DNA from 2 places in the Streptomyces sp. NPDC020917 genome. Region 2 is predicted to be linked to the other one. Evidence: riboswitches for the same ligand, from Rfam matches in the RefSeq annotation. Region 2 holds a riboswitch; the other holds the start of a gene.
What was found. A riboswitch is a leader RNA that binds a small molecule or an ion and turns the genes downstream of it on or off. The one in region 2 is predicted to bind S-adenosylmethionine.

Region 1 (7,798 bases), on a different contig from region 2:
CGCGGCGGTGTCGGCGGTGCGACCGGGGCGGGGGCGCCCGGCGGCGGGACGCGGGGGGTTCGTCGGCACGGTGGTTCCTTTCGTACGGGGGGGTGTCAGAGGACCGCGGCGAGGAAGGCGCGGGCCCGCTCGTGGCGGGGGCGGGTGAGGACGTCCGCGGGCGGGCCCGACTCGACGATCCGGCCGCCGTCCAGGAAGGCCACCGTGTCGGCGACCTCGCGGGCGAAGCCGATCTCGTGGGTGACGACGATCATCGTCATCCCGCTGTCGGCCAGGTCCTTGATGACCGCGAGGACCTCGCCGACGAGTTCCGGGTCGAGGGCGCTGGTGGGTTCGTCGAACAGCAGCAGGTCCGGGTCCATGGCCAGGGCGCGGGCGATGGCGACGCGCTGCTGCTGCCCGCCGGACAGCTGCCGCGGATAGTCCTGCTCGCGGCCGCCGAGGCCGACGCGTTCCAGCAGTTCCGCGGCCCTCGCGGCAGCCTGGCCGCGCGGCACGCCGCGGACCGCGACCGGTGCCTCGACGAGGTTGTCCAGCACGGTGAGGTGCGGGAAGAGGTGGAACTGCTGGAACACCATGCCGATCCGGGCCCGCTGCCGGGTGAGGGTGCGGTGGCCCACCTCGTGCAGTCGGCCGTCCCGGTACCGGTAGCCGACGATGTCGCCGCCCACCTCGACGAAGCCGGCGTCGGGCCGCTCCAGGTGGTTGATGCTGCGCAGCAGGGTGGACTTGCCCGAGCCGGAGGGGCCGAGCAGCACGGTCACCTCGCCCTGGCGCACGTCCAGGTCGATGCCGTCCAGCACCAGGTGGCCGCCGAAGCTCTTGCGCAGTCCCCTCACGCGCACCAGGGGACGGTCCGAGTCGACGGTCATGCCAGGCCCGCCAGTTCCCTGCCGCCGCGGCCGAACAGCGGCACGTTGCCGCGGAACAGCTCGCGGAAACCGCGAGCCGGGCGCCGGTCGCCGCCGCCTCCGCGGCCGCGGCCGCGCGCGTAGGAGCGCTCGACGAGGAACTGGACGGCCGACAGCAGCGTGGTGAGGATGACGTACCAGAGGGTCGCGACCAGCAGCAGCGGGATGACCAGGTAGTTCTGGTTGTAGATGAGCTGCGAGGAGTAGAGCAGGTCCTGCACGGCGATGACGCTCACGATGGACGTCGCCTTGAGCATGCCGATCAGCAGGTTGCCGGACGCGGGCACGATCGCGGGCATCGCCTGCGGCAGGACGATCCTGCGCAGGATCCGCGCCCGGCCCAGGCCCAGCGCCTGGGCGGCCTCGGTCTGGCCGTGGTCGACGGACAGCAGACCGCCGCGCACGATCTCCGACGAGAACGCGGCGACGTCCAGGCTCAGCCCGACGTAGGCGGCGAGGACGCCGCTGAACAGGTGCGCCGTCCGCACGGTCGCGAACGCCGGCCCGAAGGGCAGGCCGAACGACAACTGCGGGTACAGAGAGGCGAGTTCGTACCAGAACAGCAGCTGGACGAGCGGCGGGACCGAGCGGAGCAGCCAGACGAAGGCGAAACTGAGGCCGCCGAGCACGGGGTTGCGGGACAGCCGCATCACGGCGACCGCGATGCCGAGCAGGTAGCCGGTCGCCATCACCGCGGCGGTGAGCCAGAGCGTCAGCTCCAACCCGTGCACGATCGAGGTGTCCAGGAAGTAGTCGCCGACGACGCCCCACTGGAAACGGCGGTTGGTCAGCACGGTGTTGACCAGCATCGCGAGCAGTACGAGCAGCACGGCGGCGGAGATCCACCGGCCCGGGCGGCGCAGCGGGACCAGGCGGGCGGCGAGCAACTGCCGGTCGCTCGGGCCGGCCTGGGACCCGTCCGCGTCCAGGTGGCCGGGTGGCGGCGGCTCGGCCTTCCTCGGCGGTTCGCCGGAGGGCGGGATGCGGGCGCCGGAGGATGTCGGGGCGCCGGACGGTGTGAGGGCGTCGGAGCTGGTCATGGTGGCGGGTCTTCCGTCCCGTGCGGGCGCGGCACCGCACCGCGGAGGGGCGGTGGCGCTGCCTGCGGCGTGAGAGGTGAGGGAGCGGGCGTGGCGGCACGGGCGTGCCGGCCCGTCCGACGAGTGCGGCGGCTGTGGCGCGCAGGCCGGTGCGGGCATGGGTGGGTGCGGCGGGGGCGTGAGCGGCTGTGCCCCACGGCCGGTTGGGGGCTCGGGCCGGTACGGGCGCGGCCACCGCGGGTGTGGGACGTGCGGGTGTGGCCGCTGCCGAGGCGACACGGCCCGGTGCCTGACGTGAACGGGGATCAGGCCGGGGGGCGGACGCCGGAATCCGTCAGCGCGGCGCCGGACGGGTGCCGTGCGGCGGACGGGCGGGGGTCAGCGGACCGGGGTGTCCCCGGAACAGAGCGCGCTGCTGACCCGCAGCAGGTCGACATGGCGGCGGGCCGCCATGAGCGGGGCGAATCCGAGCGGAAGCGGCGTACCGCCGTTGCCGGGACGTCGTGCCTGCATGCGGATCACCTCGCATCCTCGGAGGGGCCGGGCGCGGGGCCTGGGCCCGCGGCCGGCTCACACCGTAACCGCTGGTCCCGTCCGCGGGCAATGCTTCCCTTTTCTGACGCTGCGTCAGCGGCCATTGTGCTGGACGCCGGTCCGGAGTTAGCGTGTGAGCGGGTCATGAGCGTCAGTCCCAAGCCCTGGCAGGCTGACCGGCAACCCTCCGACGCGGCGGGGTGCTCCAGGTGACGACCCGGCGGCGCCGAGCCCGGCGCCCGCAAGCGCGACGGAGGACGGAGGGGCTGCACATGCGCGGAGCCGTCAGCAGGGCAGTCAGCACCTACTCGCGTCGCCACATCGACCTGCAGCGCATCTCCAGCGCGCTCTGTCCCGCCGCCTGACCGCGCCCGCGCCGTCCCGCACGGCGGTCTGAGCCGGATCGCGCCACGGCGCGCGGCGGCCCTCCACCGCACGTGACCGCACGGGTACCCGCTGCCCCGCCGGGCGTTCCCGCGGGGCGCAGGCGGTGACCGTGCGCCGTCCCGCCGCGGTACGGCCGGGCCCCGCGCAGCCGTACGCGCCGTCAGCGGTGCGCGGGCGACCGCGGTCCCGCCGCCTCCCCGTGCCGCACGGCCGCCGGCTCCGGCGCGTCCGGCACGCGCTGCCGGCACGGCACGCCCTGCTGCCCGCCGCTCCCCGCACGCGCAGATCCCGTGTCCGGGCCGGCTCCGGGTGCGGGCAGGCCGCGCGGCCTGCCCGCGCTCCCCAAGCCGCTCCGCCAGCCGCGTACTCCGCCAGCCGCGCACTCCCCCAGCCGCGCCCTCCGCCGAAACAGGAAGCGACCTCTCCATGCCTCAGCCCCAGCCCGCCCTCCACCTCGCCGTCGCCCTGGACGGCGCCGGGTGGCATCCCGCCGCGTGGCGGGAAGCCGGCGCCCGCCCGCAGGACCTGTTCACCGCGGCCTACTGGGCCGGCCTCGTCGCCGAGGCCGAGCACGGGCTGCTGGACTTCGTGACGATCGAGGACTCGCTCGGCTTCCAGTCCTCCTCGCCCTTCGAGCCCGACCGGCACACCGACCAGGTGCGGGGCCGGCTGGACGCGGTGCAGATCGCCGCCCGGGTCGCGCCGCTGACCCGCCACATCGGCCTGGTCCCGACCGCGGTGGTCACCCACACCGAGCCGTTCCACGTGTCGAAGGCGATCGCGACGCTCGACTACGTCAGCGGTGGGCGCGCCGGCCTGCGGGTGCAGGTGTCGGTGCGCACGCACGAGGCCGAGCTGTTCGGGCGGCGCACGTTCCCGCACCTGCGCCTGGAGCACCCGCGGGACCTGGACGCGCCGGCGGTGCGGGCGGTGGTCGCCGAGACGTTCGGCGAGGCGGCCGACTACGTGGAGGTGGTGCGCCGCCTGTGGGACAGCTGGGAGGACGACGCAGAGATCCGCGACGTGGCCACCGGCCGGTTCGTCGACCGCGCGAAGCTGCACTACATCGACTTCGAGGGCCCGCACTTCCGGGTCAAGGGACCGTCGATCACGCCCCGCCCGCCGCAGGGCCAGCCGATCGTGGCCGCGCTGGCCCATCGCAGCGCCCCCTTCGAACTGGTGGGCCGTTCGGCCGACATCGGCTTCGTCACCCCGCGCGACGCGGTGGAGGCCGAGGCGATCGTCGCGGAGATCCGCGGCCACCAGGCGGCGGCCGGGCGCGCCGCGGAGACCGTGCACGTCCTCGCCGACCTGCTGGTGCTGCTCGACGGCTCGGAGGCGGAGGCGGCCGACCGGTGCGCCCGGCTGGACGCCCGCTCCGAAGCCGGACCGGCAGGCGACGCACTGGCGTTCACCGGGACGCCCGCAGGGCTCGCCGACCTGCTCGAGGAGTGGCTCGCGGCCGGGATCACCGGATTCCGGCTGCGGCCCGCCGCGGTCCCGCACGACCTGGAGCAGATCACCCGCGGGCTCGTGCCCGAGCTGCAGCGCCGCGGGCTGTTCCGCACGGCCTACGAGGCGGGGACGCTGCGCGGGCTGCTCGGCCTGCCGCGCCCGGCCGGCCGCTACGCCGCCTCCCCCGCCGCCCCGACCACCGCCGCCGTCTGAGCGCCCGCGGCACCGACGAGACCAAGGAAGCCGTCACATGAGCAAGCCCCTCAAGCAGATCCATCTCGCGGCCCACTTCCCCGGCGTCAACAACACCACGGTGTGGAGCGACCCGGCCGCCGGCAGCCAGATCGACTTCGGCTCGTTCGCGCACATGGCGAGGACCGCGGAACGCGCCAGGTTCGACTTCCTGTTCCTCGCCGAGGGACTGCGGCTGCGCGAGCAGGGCGGCGAGATCTACGACCTCGACGTCGTCGGGCGGCCGGACACGTTCACCGTGCTGGCCGCGCTCGCCGCCGTCACCGACCGGCTGGGCCTGGCCGGGACCATCAACTCCACCTTCAACGAACCCTACGAGGTGGCACGGCAGTTCGCGTCCCTGGACCACCTCTCGGGCGGCCGCGCCGCCTGGAACGTGGTGACCTCGTGGGACGCCTTCACCGGGGAGAACTTCCGGCGCGGCGGCTTCCTCGCGAAGGAGGACCGCTACGAGCGGGCCCGGCAGTTCCTCGACGCGGCCAAGGTCCTCTTCGCGTCCTGGCGGGGCGACGAGATCGCGGCGGACAAGGCCGCCGGGGTGTTCCTCCGCGACCCCGACGCGGGCCGGTTCGCGCACCGGGTGGACCAGTTCGACATCCGCGGGCGGTTCAACGTGCCGCGCAGCCCGCAGGGCCGCCCGGTGATCTTCCAGGCCGGAGACTCCGAGGAGGGCCGCGAGTTCGCCGCCTCCTCCGCGGACGCGATCTTCACCCGGCACGGCACCCTGGAGGCGGGCCGGGCGTTCTACGCCGACGTCAAGGGGCGCCTGGCCAGGTACGGCCGTACGGCGGAGGAGCTGAAGATCCTGCCGGGGGTCACCTTCGTGCTCGGCGACACCGACGCCGAGGCGCAGGAGCAGGCGCTGCTGATCCGGCGGCAGCAGGTCAGCGGCCAGACCGCGCTGAAGTTCCTGGAGCACGTCTGGAACCGCGACCTGAGCGGCCACGACCCGGACGGCCCGCTGCCCGAGGCCGATCCGCTGGTCGGCGAGAACACCGTCGCCCGCGGGCGGGCCAGTGTGCGGATGTTCCGCGACCCGCTGGCGACCGCGACCGAGTGGCGGGCCCTGGCCGAGGCGAAGAAGCTCACCAGCCGGGAGCTGGTGATCGAGGTGACCGGGCGTCAGACCTTCATCGGCAGCCCGTCGACGGTGGCGGCGGCGCTGAACGAGTTCGTGCAGACCGACGCGAGCGACGGCTTCATCCTGGTGCCGCACCTGGTGCCGGGCGGCCTCGACGCGTTCGCGGACACCGTGGTGCCGCTGCTGCAGGAGCGCGGGGTGTTCCGCACCGAGTACGAGGGCACCACGCTGCGGGAGCACCTCGGGCTGCCGCCGTTCGGCCGGCCCGGCGCCACCGGGGGCGCGGTCGCGGGGACGGCGGCGGAGAGGACGGCGACGGCCTCGTGAAGTTCATCGCCATCACGCTGATCGTGCACGCCCCGCACCCGGTGACCGGGGACCGGCCGTCGACCCGCGAGCGCTTCCGGCAGGTGGTGCGCAGCGCCGTGCTCGCCGAGGAGCTGGGCTTCGACGGGTTCGGCGTCGGGGAGCGGCACGAGCGTCCGTTCATCTCGTCCTCGCCCACCGTGGTGCTGGGCCACGTCGCCGCGCTCACCCGGCGGATCCGGCTGTTCACCGCCGTCACCACCCTCAGCCTGCTCGATCCCGTGCGGGCCTACGAGGACTACGCGACGCTCGACCATCTGGCGGACGGCCGGCTGGAGTTGATCATCGGAAAGGGGAACGGCAGCGCCCAGCGGGAGCTGTTCCACGTCACGCCCGAGGACCAGTGGGAGCGCAACGCCGAGTCCTACCGGCTGTTCCGCGAGATCTGGCGCAACGACCGGGTGACCGCCGCACCGCGCTTCCGGCCCGCGCTGGAGGACGCGGAGGTCTGGCCCCGGCCCTACCAGCGGCCGGTCAGGGTGTGGCACGGCAGCGCCACCAGCCGCGAGTCGGCGGACCTGGCGGCCCGGCACGGCGATCCGCTGTTCTCCGCGAACGTCACCAACCCCATAGAGCCATATGCCGAGTTGATCCGCCACTACCGCGAGCGCTGGGAGGCGTACGGCCACGACCCCGGGAATGCCGCGGTGGGGGCCGGCACCGCGGGCCTGTACGCGGCGCCCACCTCGCAGGGGGCGCTCGCCGGCTACCGGCCGGTGTTCGAGGGCTATCTGGCGTTCCAGCGCCGGCTCGGCGTGGAGCCCGTCTTCCCCACCCTGGAGGACTTCGTGGAGCGCAGCTCCGCGCTGGTCGGCAGCCCGCAGCAGATCATCGACAAGGTGCACCGCTACCACGAGCGGTTCGGGCACAGCGTGCTGCATGTCAGCGCCGAGCCCGGCGGGTTGAGCGAGGCGCGGCACCGGGCGTCGCTGGAGCTGTTCCAGTCGGAGGTGGCTCCGGTGCTGCGGCGCGCCATCCCCGATCCGCCGTGGCCCTGGGCACCGGTCGAACCGGACGACTCCCCCACCGCGCACCCGGACCCCGCAGGCGCCGACGCCGCTTCCCTCCCCGCGGGCGCCGAGCCCGCCGCCACCGCACCGCAAGGAGTATGACCATGGCCGACACGCCCCTCGCGGTCCTGGACCTGGTGCCGATCAGCTCCGGCTCGTCCGCGACGCAGGCGCTGCGCAACAGCGTCGATCTCGCCCGGCGGGCCGAGGAGTTCGGGTACCGGCGGCACTGGTTCGCCGAGCACCACCTCAATCCCGGGGTCGCCGGCACCTCTCCGGCGGTGGTGCTGGCCCTGACCGCCGCCGCGACCTCCACCATCCGCCTGGGCTCCGGCGCGGTGCAGCTGGGGCACCGCACGGCGCTGGCCACCGTCGAGGAGTTCGGGCTGCTCGACGCGCTCCACCCCGGGCGCATCGACCTGGGCCTCGGCCGATCCGGGGGCCGGCCGCCGGCCGAGCAGCGGGAGCCCGTCCTGGCCGGCAGCGCGGCGGCGGCCGGCGGCTTCACCGCCAATGGCCTGCGGATACCGGCCCCGTTCAGCTTCGCGCACCTGCTGAGGTCGCCGCGGTTCGCGCTGCACAAGAAGCTGCTGCAGCAACCCGGCGCCGAGGCGCAGGAGTACGACGAGCAGATCGCCGACATCCTCGCGCTGCTCGGCGGCACCTACGCGACCGCGGACGGCGTGGAGGCGCACGTGGTGCCGGGCGAGGGCGCGGACCTCCAGGTGTGGATCCTCGGCAGCAGCGGCGGGGTCAGCGCCC
Region 2 (7,798 bases):
GAGCGGGGCGGCGGCGATGGGCGAGCGTACGGCGTGGCGGCCGTTTCTGGAGCTGTGGAGCCGGGAGTGGGTCGCGGGGCACGACCCGCAGTACGACGCACCCCTCGCCGAGGAGGTCGTGCGCGACACCTGGCTGGGGTTCGCACCGGCCGGCGAGGCGGAGGTGGCCGCCGCCGAGGCCCGCCTCGGCCGGCGGCTCCCGCCGTCGCTGCGGGAGTTCCTGCTGGTCACCAACGGCTGGCGGGACGCGGGGAACTTCATCTACCGGCTGGCCGGCACCGAAGAGCTGGAGTGGCTGCGCGACACCGACGACCGCACCTGGATCGAGGTGTACCAGGACATCGCGGGCGAGGACGCGGAGGACGAAGAGGATGCTGCGGACACCGCGGACGGTACGGCGGACGAAGGCGACGAACGCGGCGACGGGTACGGCGAGTTCGACGATGACGAGCCCGAGCCGTACGGCGTGCAGGAGGCCCGCGTCCTCGCCCGCTCGCTGCGGCTCTCCCTCGACGGGGACGCCGCCGTGATGCTCCTGGACCCGGACGATGTCGGCGAGGACGGCGAGTGGGCCGGCTACTGGCTCGCCTCCTGGTCCGGCGAGGGCCCCGAGCGGCACGACTCCTTCCACGACCTGATGCGCCGGCAGTGGCGGTCCTTCCACGCGCTGCGCAGGCCGCCCGGCCCCACCCGGGACCGCTGGGACGCCGAGGTCGAGAAGGCCCGCCGGGCCGCACTCGGCGGGGAGGTCGACGGCCCCCTCACGGTCTTCGCCGAGGCCCACGAGTTCGGGAACCGGCGGGCCGACGTGCTGAGCGTGCAGATGAAGGCGCTGCTCGGCGACTGGCAGCGCTGGGTCGTCGACCTTCTGTGGCACCGCCCGCACGAAGGGGAGATCCTGCTCGGCCCGCTGTTCGCCGCCGAACTCCTCCCGCTGCTCCTCCGCCAGGACGAACTCGCCGAGCGGCACGCCCTGCGCCCGCTCGCCCGGTTGAAGGAGCACGCCCCGCAGCCCGTCCGCGAGCTCGTCGCGGACTACGAGCAGCGCCGCCAACAGCCCGGATTCCGGCTGTCGTTCGGGCCGCCCGCGTTCGACGCGGCCGTGCACGCCGTCGCCGACCGCCTCGCCGGGGCACCCGCGTTCCAGGCCTCCGACACTCCCGCGCGGCGCCCCGGCGGACTCCTCGCCGTCCTCTATGCCGGGGACGGCCCGGTCCCGCACCCCGACCCGCTCACCAGCCCCCGACACGTGCGGGCGCTGCGCGCCGAACTGTGCGCGGCCGCCTGGCCCGACCTGCGGGCGGCGCTGCGCCTGTGGCGCCCGGTCTGCGAGGACCACATAGCCCCGATATCCCTGCTCGCGCACCCCGTCCTCGCCCAGCTGATCACCCCCGAGCGCGGCCGCGAGATCCTCACCACCGCCCGCGGCTGATCTCCGCCCAGTAGGCTGCGACCAGGCACGACGGGAGTACGGAGACACGGGGAGGGGCCATGCCCGAGGACCACGACGGCGTCGTCATGTACTGGCGGCCCGACTGCGTCTACTGCATCAAGCTGCGGCTGAGCCTGCTGTTCAGCGGGCTGCGCTACTCCACGCGTCTGATCTTCCGGGACAAGGAGGCGAAGGCTTTTCTCCGCTCGGTTGCCGACGGCTGCGAGACGGTTCCCACGGTCGTGGTGGCCGGGCATCCCATGGTCAACCCCTCCCGCCGCCAACTCCTCGCCGCGGTCCGCGAACGCGCTCCTCATCTCCTCGCGTAGTTCCCCGCGCCCTCGCGGGGCCTGCGGCGTGCGTTGTGGCTGGGCGCGCAGTTCCCCGCGCCCCTGGAGCATCCGCCCCTCCGGGGCGGGGGTCTGGGGTGCCCCCGGGCCGCCGTTGCCGGGTGCCGCGCCGCTGTGGTTGTGCGCGCAGTTCCCCGCGCCCCTTTGGTGCTGCCCGGTGGGCAGGGGAGCCCAGGCCAATTTCATCCCGCAGACGGGGGGCGGGCTGGGAGGGGACGGTGCGGGAGTGTCCCCGCAGGAACTGTGCATGCGCCCGGCCCACTTGGCGGAGGGAGCCGCACGCACAGTTCCGAGGAGATACTCCCGTGGCGGCGCCGACCCCACCCACCGAAGGTGCACCGCCAGGGGCGCGGGGTCCCCCAGCGCGACAAGCCACGACGGCGCGGCAGGCGGCAGACCAGGCCCCGGGGCACCCGGGCTTCCGATACCGGCGAACCCCTACGGGAAGGGGCGTCAGCCGCCGAGTGCTTCCAGCTGGTCCAGGAACCACTTCGACGGCGGCAGAGCCGTCGCCGCATCGGCGAGCCGCTTCGTCCGCTCCGCCCGCTCCGCCTCCGGCATGGTCAGCGCAGCGTTGAGAGCGGCGGACGTCTGCCGGATGTCGTACGGGTTCACCGTGATCGCGTCCGAGGCCAGCTCCTCGAAAGCACCCGCCTCCCGGGACAGGACCAGCGCCACCCCGTTGTCGGAGACGACCGGCACCTCCTTCGCGACCAGGTTCATCCCGTCGCGGATCGGATTGACGAGCGCCACGTCGGCCAGCCGGTACGCGGCCAGCGACCGCGCGAAGTCGTCGTCGACCTTGAGCATCACCGGCTGCCAGTCCCGCGTGCCGAACTCCTCGTTGATCTCTCCGGCGACCCGCGCGACCTCCTCGGTGTAGGACCGGTACAGCGCCAGGTCCTGGCGGGACGGGTAGGCGAACGCGACGTGCACCACCCGCTCGCGCCAGCCGGGGTGGTCCCGCAGCAGCTGCCGGTAGGCCAGCAGGCCGCGGACGATGTTCTTCGACAGCTCCGTGCGGTCCACCCGCACGATCAGCCGGCGGCCCGGACCTGCCTCGGACCGCAGCTGCTCGATGCGCTCGGCCACGTCGGCGCGGTGCGCCCGCTCGCGCAGGAACGCGGCGTCGGCCCCGAGCCCGTGCACGCCCAGCCGCGTGGTGCGGCCCTCGACGGTGACCGCCGAGCCGTCGCCGGAGACCTCCGCGCCCAGCACCGCCGCGCAGCACGCGGCGAACCCGGCCGCCCAGCGGCGGGTGAGGAACGCGGCGCGGTCCGCGCCCAGGATGCCGGTCAGCAGCTCGGCCGCGATGTCGTCGGGCAGCAGCCGGAAGTAGTCCGGCGGCGCCCACGGGGTGTGCGAGAAGTGGCCGATCCGCAGGTCGGGGCGGCGCTGCCGGAGCAGTGCGGGCACCAGCGCGAGGTGGTAGTCCTGCACCAGGACCGCGGCGCCCTCGGCCGCGTCCTCGGCGAGCGCGTCCGCGAACGCGGTGTTGTACGCGCGGTACGCGTCCCAGTGGCCGCGGAACTCCTCGTCGAAGACGGGTTCCAGCGGGGTCTGGTACAGCATGTGGTGGACGAACCACAGGACCGAGTTGGCGATGTCGTTGTAGGCGGCGTGGAAGACGTCCGGGGGGACGGAGATCATCCGCGAGCCGGGCTCGGTGCGCCCCTGCCGCACGGCCTCGCGGTCGCCGTCGGACAGCGCCGCGCACACCCACAGCGCACCGGCGTCCGGGCCGATCGCGCTCAGCCCGGAGACGAGGCCGCCGCCGCCGCGCCTGCTGTCCAGGGTGCCGTCGGGTCGCACCGTGTACGACACCGGGCCGCGGTTCGAGGCGACGAGGATCCTCGCAGAATTCCCCATGCCGCGAGCCTAGCCACCACACCAGCCCCTCAAACTCCCTCAGCCCCTTCCGGGCCCCGGACCGCCGTCGAGCTGGCGTGGGACCACCGAAGACCGCCGCCCGGCCGCCGCAGACCCGCCGCCGGACCGCGCGGTCCCGCTACGCCGCGCGATGCGGCCGGTACTCGGGGACGGTGAGCACGGGCGGGCGCTCCGCGGTGTCCACCGGGTGCGTGGTGGGCACGAAGGCCGCGCCCTCCCGGGTGAACTGCGTCAGCTCGGGGCGGACCAGCGGCGCGCGGGACAGCCGCAGCTGCGCGGTGCGGTAGATGGCCGCGGCCATCCGGCCGAGCGCCTGCCCGTCCTGGTGCCGGTGCCGCCGCACCCCCACGTCGACCTGCGCGAGCGCGTCCAGCCCGACCAGCCCGAGCGCGTCGATCAGCATCCCCAGCTCCACCCCGTACCCGACCGGGAACGGCAGCCGCTCCAGCAGCGACCGCCGCCCCGCGTACTCCCCGCCGAGCGGTTGCACGAACCCCGCCAGCTGCGGCCAGTGCAGGTTCAGCAGCGGCCGCGCCACCAGCTCGGTGACCCGCCCGCCGCCGCCCGGCACCACCGCGCCGCCGCGCTCCAGCGGCCGGTCGTACATCGCCTTGACCAGCTGCACCGACGGCTCGGTCAGCAGCGGCCCGACGATCCCGGACACGAACGCGGCGTCGAACTGCCGCAGGTCGGCGTCCACGAAGCAGACGATCTGCCCGCTGGTGGCCAGCAGCGAGCGCCACAGCACCTCGCCCTTGCCGGGCAGCGCCGGCAGCCGCGGCAGGATCGCGTCCCGCTGCACCACCCGCGCGCCCGCCCGCTCGGCGATCCGCGCCGTGCGGTCGGTGGACGCGGAGTCCACCACGACCAGCTCGTCGACCAGCGGGACCTGCGACGACATCAGCTCGCGGCGCACCGTCGCGACGATGTCGCCGACCGTCTCCTCCTCGTTCAGCGCCGGGAGCACCACGCTCACCGTGCCCTGCGCGCCGGCCTCGCGCTTGGCCGCGAGCAGCACGTCCAGCGGCCGCTCGGCCGCCGACCACGATCGCCGCTCCAGCCAGCGCTCCACCTCGTCGAGCACGTGCGCCACTCCCCGGTGTGATCCATCTCGCGGTACGGACGACCCTCTCAGCTGCCGGAGTCGTCGGTTACAGTCTTGAACAACGCGTACGACGCCCGCATGCCGGGGTCGGCGCGCCGGGACGCCGCGAAGGCATACGTCCCACAACTGCATACCGCTCATCCAGAGGGGCAGAGGGAACGGCCCGTTGAAGCCCCGGCAACCCTCCCGCCGACCGCGAGGTCACCACGGTGGGGAAGGTGCCAATTCCGTCTCATGACGCGACCTGCGGCGTGAGGAAGATGAGGAGAAAGGGCCTCGCCATCATGGCTGTGCACACCGCCGATCACACCGACCGCAGCACCGCGACCGACTCCCCGTTCGGCGACGCGTTCGGACCCGCCGCGGCCCTGTCCTGTCGCGAGTGTGGCACCCGCTTCGCGCTCAGCCCGATCTTCGCGTGCCAGGAGTGCTTCGGCCCGCTCGAGGTCGCCTACGACCTTCCGGTCGGCGACCCCGAGGCGCTGCGCCGGCAGATCGAGGCCGGCCCGGCCAGCATCTGGCGCTACGCCCCGCTGCTGCCCGTCCCCGCCGACGTGGCCACCAAGCGGAACCTGCACCCGGGCTGGACCAAGCTCGTCAAGGCCGACAACCTCGCCCGCGAGCTGGGCATCACCGGCGGGCTGCACATCAAGGACGACTCCGGCAACCCGACCCACTCCTTCAAGGACAGGGTCGTCGCCATCGCCCTGGAGGCCGCCCGCACCTTCGGTCTGACCACCCTGTCCTGCTCCTCCACCGGCAACCTGGCCGGCGCGGTGGGCGCGGCGGCGGCCCGCGCGGGCTTCCGCTCCTGCGTCTTCATCCCGCACGACCTGGAGTCCGCCAAGGTCGTCATGGCCGCGGTCTACGGCGGCGACCTGGTCGCCATCGAGGGCAGCTACGACGACGTGAACCGCTTCTGCTCGGAGCTGATCGGCGACCCGGTCGGCGAGGGCTGGGGCTTCGTCAACGTCAACCTGCGGCCGTACTACGGCGAGGGCTCCAAGACCCTGGCCTACGAGATCGCCGAGCAGCTCGGCTGGCGGCTGCCGGACAACCTGGTCATCCCGATCGCCTCCGGCTCCCAGCTCACCAAGATCGACAAGGGTCTGCAGGAGCTGATCAAGCTCGGCCTGGTCGAGGACAAGCCCTACAAGATCTTCGGCGCCCAGGCCGAGGGCTGCTCGCCGGTGTCCGCGGCGTTCAAGGCCGGCCAGGACGTGGTCCGCCCGGTCAAGCCGGACACCATCGCCAAGTCGCTGGCGATCGGCAACCCGGCCGACGGCCCGTACGTCCTGGACATCGCCCGCCGCACCGGCGGCGCGGTGGAGGACGTGAACGACGATCAGATCGTCGACGCCATCACGCTGCTCGCCCGCACCGAGGGCGTGTTCGCCGAGACCGCGGGCGGCGTGACCGTCGGCGTGCTGCGCAAGCTGGTCGAGACCGGCCAGCTCGACCCCTCCTCCGAGACCGTCGTACTCAACACCGGCGACGGCCTGAAGACCCTCAACGCGGTGGAGGCCTCCGCCCGGCCGACCGCGACCATCCGACCCACCCTTGCCGCGTTCCGAGAGGCTGGCCTCGCATGAGTGCTTCCGTCCGCATCCCCACGATCCTCCGTACCTACACCGGCGGCCAGGCCGAGGTGCCGGCCGAGGGCGCGACGCTCGCCGAGGTCATCGAGTCGCTGGAGAAGAATCACGCCGGCATTTCGGCGCGAGTTCTCGACGACACCGGAAAACTCCGTCGTTTCGTGAACGTTTATGTGAACGACGACGATGTGCGCTTTTCCGAGGGACTGGCCACCGCGGTGCCGGACGGCGCCAGTGTGTCGATCATTCCGGCGGTCGCGGGCGGCTGAACGCCGTTGAAACCTCCGTTGCGGAGATCCGCCACATGACCGCGCGGTTCTGTCGCATTGTGCCCCGTTCACCCCTGAGGGTGGACGGGGCACGCTGCTGCCGGGGCGCCGACGGGCCACCGGTACTGTTGCCAGGGGCAAGTGAGCCCCTCTCAGGTCGCTGCGGCGATTTATCGCCAAATTCGCGAGCGAATCGCGCCGAGCATCCGGGTTTGTCCCGTCCGAGATGCCCCGTCATATGGGCTTTTCTCAGGGCATTTCCGATGGGTCGCGCCAAGAATTCTCGTCCAATTGACCTGTTGCAGTGGGCATCCGTGCAGATACATTCAGCCGCGGTCGACGCGTTCCGGCGCACGCCCCCCAGGGCCCCCACCCGTCGAGCGGTAAGGGGTGCTACGGGAGGTGAGGTCTGACCCGGGCCCGCGGAGTGCGGGGCCGCGATAGGGCCAGCAATAGGGGAGTTAGGAATGGCTCAGGGCACCGTCAAGTGGTTCAACGCGGAGAAGGGCTACGGCTTCATCGCGGTCGACGGTGGTGCGGATGTGTTCGTCCACTACAGCGCGATTCAGATGGACGGCTACCGCACCCTCGAGGAAGGCCAGCGGGTCGAGTTCGAGATCTCGCAGGGTCAGAAGGGGCCGCAGGCGGACATGGTCCGGCTGGCAGGCTGAACATCCCGGCGCGTTCGGCCATCGACGCGACGCTCGCACGCCGGAGGGCCCGCTCCCGTCAGGGAGACGGGCCTTTCGTGCGCTCCGGCGCCGCCCCCGCGCGAGGTGCGAGTTGGGCCGCCGTGGGCCGGACTCGCTTGCACTCGGTAGGGGTGAGTGCTAATCATTGGCGTTAGCACTCTACGAGTGAGAGTGACAGCAGGACCGGGTCGGTGAGGCCCGGCCGGACGCCGGGACGGAACCGGCGGCCGACCGGCCGTCCGTCGCGGGCGCCACGCGGTCCCGAGCGCAACTCACCCCCTGTCCGGGAGGACCCCTTCACATGGCCAAGATCATCGCGTTCGACGAGGAGGCGCGGCGCGGTCTCGAGCGCGGGATGAACCAGCTCGCCGACGCCGTCAAGGTCACCCTCGGCCCCAAGGGCCGGAACGTCGTCCTCGAGAAGAAGTGGGGCGCCCCCACGATCACCAACGACGGCGTCTCCAT

Region 1: it holds a riboswitch for S-adenosylmethionine, as region 2 does, so the genes downstream of both, ACH4TG_RS13325 (putative leader peptide) here and thrC (threonine synthase) in region 2, are expected to answer to the same signal.

Annotation. Positions count from the first base shown of each region.
Region 1 covers NZ_JBIRRR010000005.1:242,014-249,811, forward strand. Annotated here, with positions in the region: gene ACH4TG_RS13305 (transporter substrate-binding domain-containing protein) at 1-69, opposite strand, end outside; gene ACH4TG_RS13310 (amino acid ABC transporter ATP-binding protein) at 96-872, opposite strand; gene ACH4TG_RS13315 (amino acid ABC transporter permease) at 869-1,951, opposite strand; gene ACH4TG_RS13320 (putative leader peptide) at 2,330-2,464, opposite strand; SAM riboswitch class IV at 2,626-2,739, shown strand; gene ACH4TG_RS13325 (putative leader peptide) at 2,758-2,850, shown strand; gene ACH4TG_RS13330 (LLM class flavin-dependent oxidoreductase) at 3,299-4,540, shown strand; gene ACH4TG_RS13335 (NtaA/DmoA family FMN-dependent monooxygenase) at 4,578-5,987, shown strand; gene ACH4TG_RS13340 (LLM class flavin-dependent oxidoreductase) at 5,984-7,138, shown strand; gene ACH4TG_RS13345 (LLM class flavin-dependent oxidoreductase) at 7,141-7,798, shown strand, end outside.
Region 2 covers NZ_JBIRRR010000008.1:10,653-18,450, forward strand. Annotated here, with positions in the region: gene ACH4TG_RS18915 (SMI1/KNR4 family protein) at 1-1,432, shown strand, start outside; gene ACH4TG_RS18920 (glutaredoxin family protein) at 1,492-1,761, shown strand; gene ACH4TG_RS18925 (trehalose-6-phosphate synthase) at 2,236-3,651, opposite strand; gene ACH4TG_RS18930 (glucosyl-3-phosphoglycerate synthase) at 3,791-4,756, opposite strand; SAM riboswitch class I at 4,912-5,044, shown strand; gene thrC (threonine synthase) at 5,038-6,369, shown strand; gene ACH4TG_RS18940 (MoaD/ThiS family protein) at 6,366-6,641, shown strand; gene ACH4TG_RS18945 (cold-shock protein) at 7,109-7,312, shown strand; gene groL (chaperonin GroEL) at 7,635-7,798, shown strand, end outside.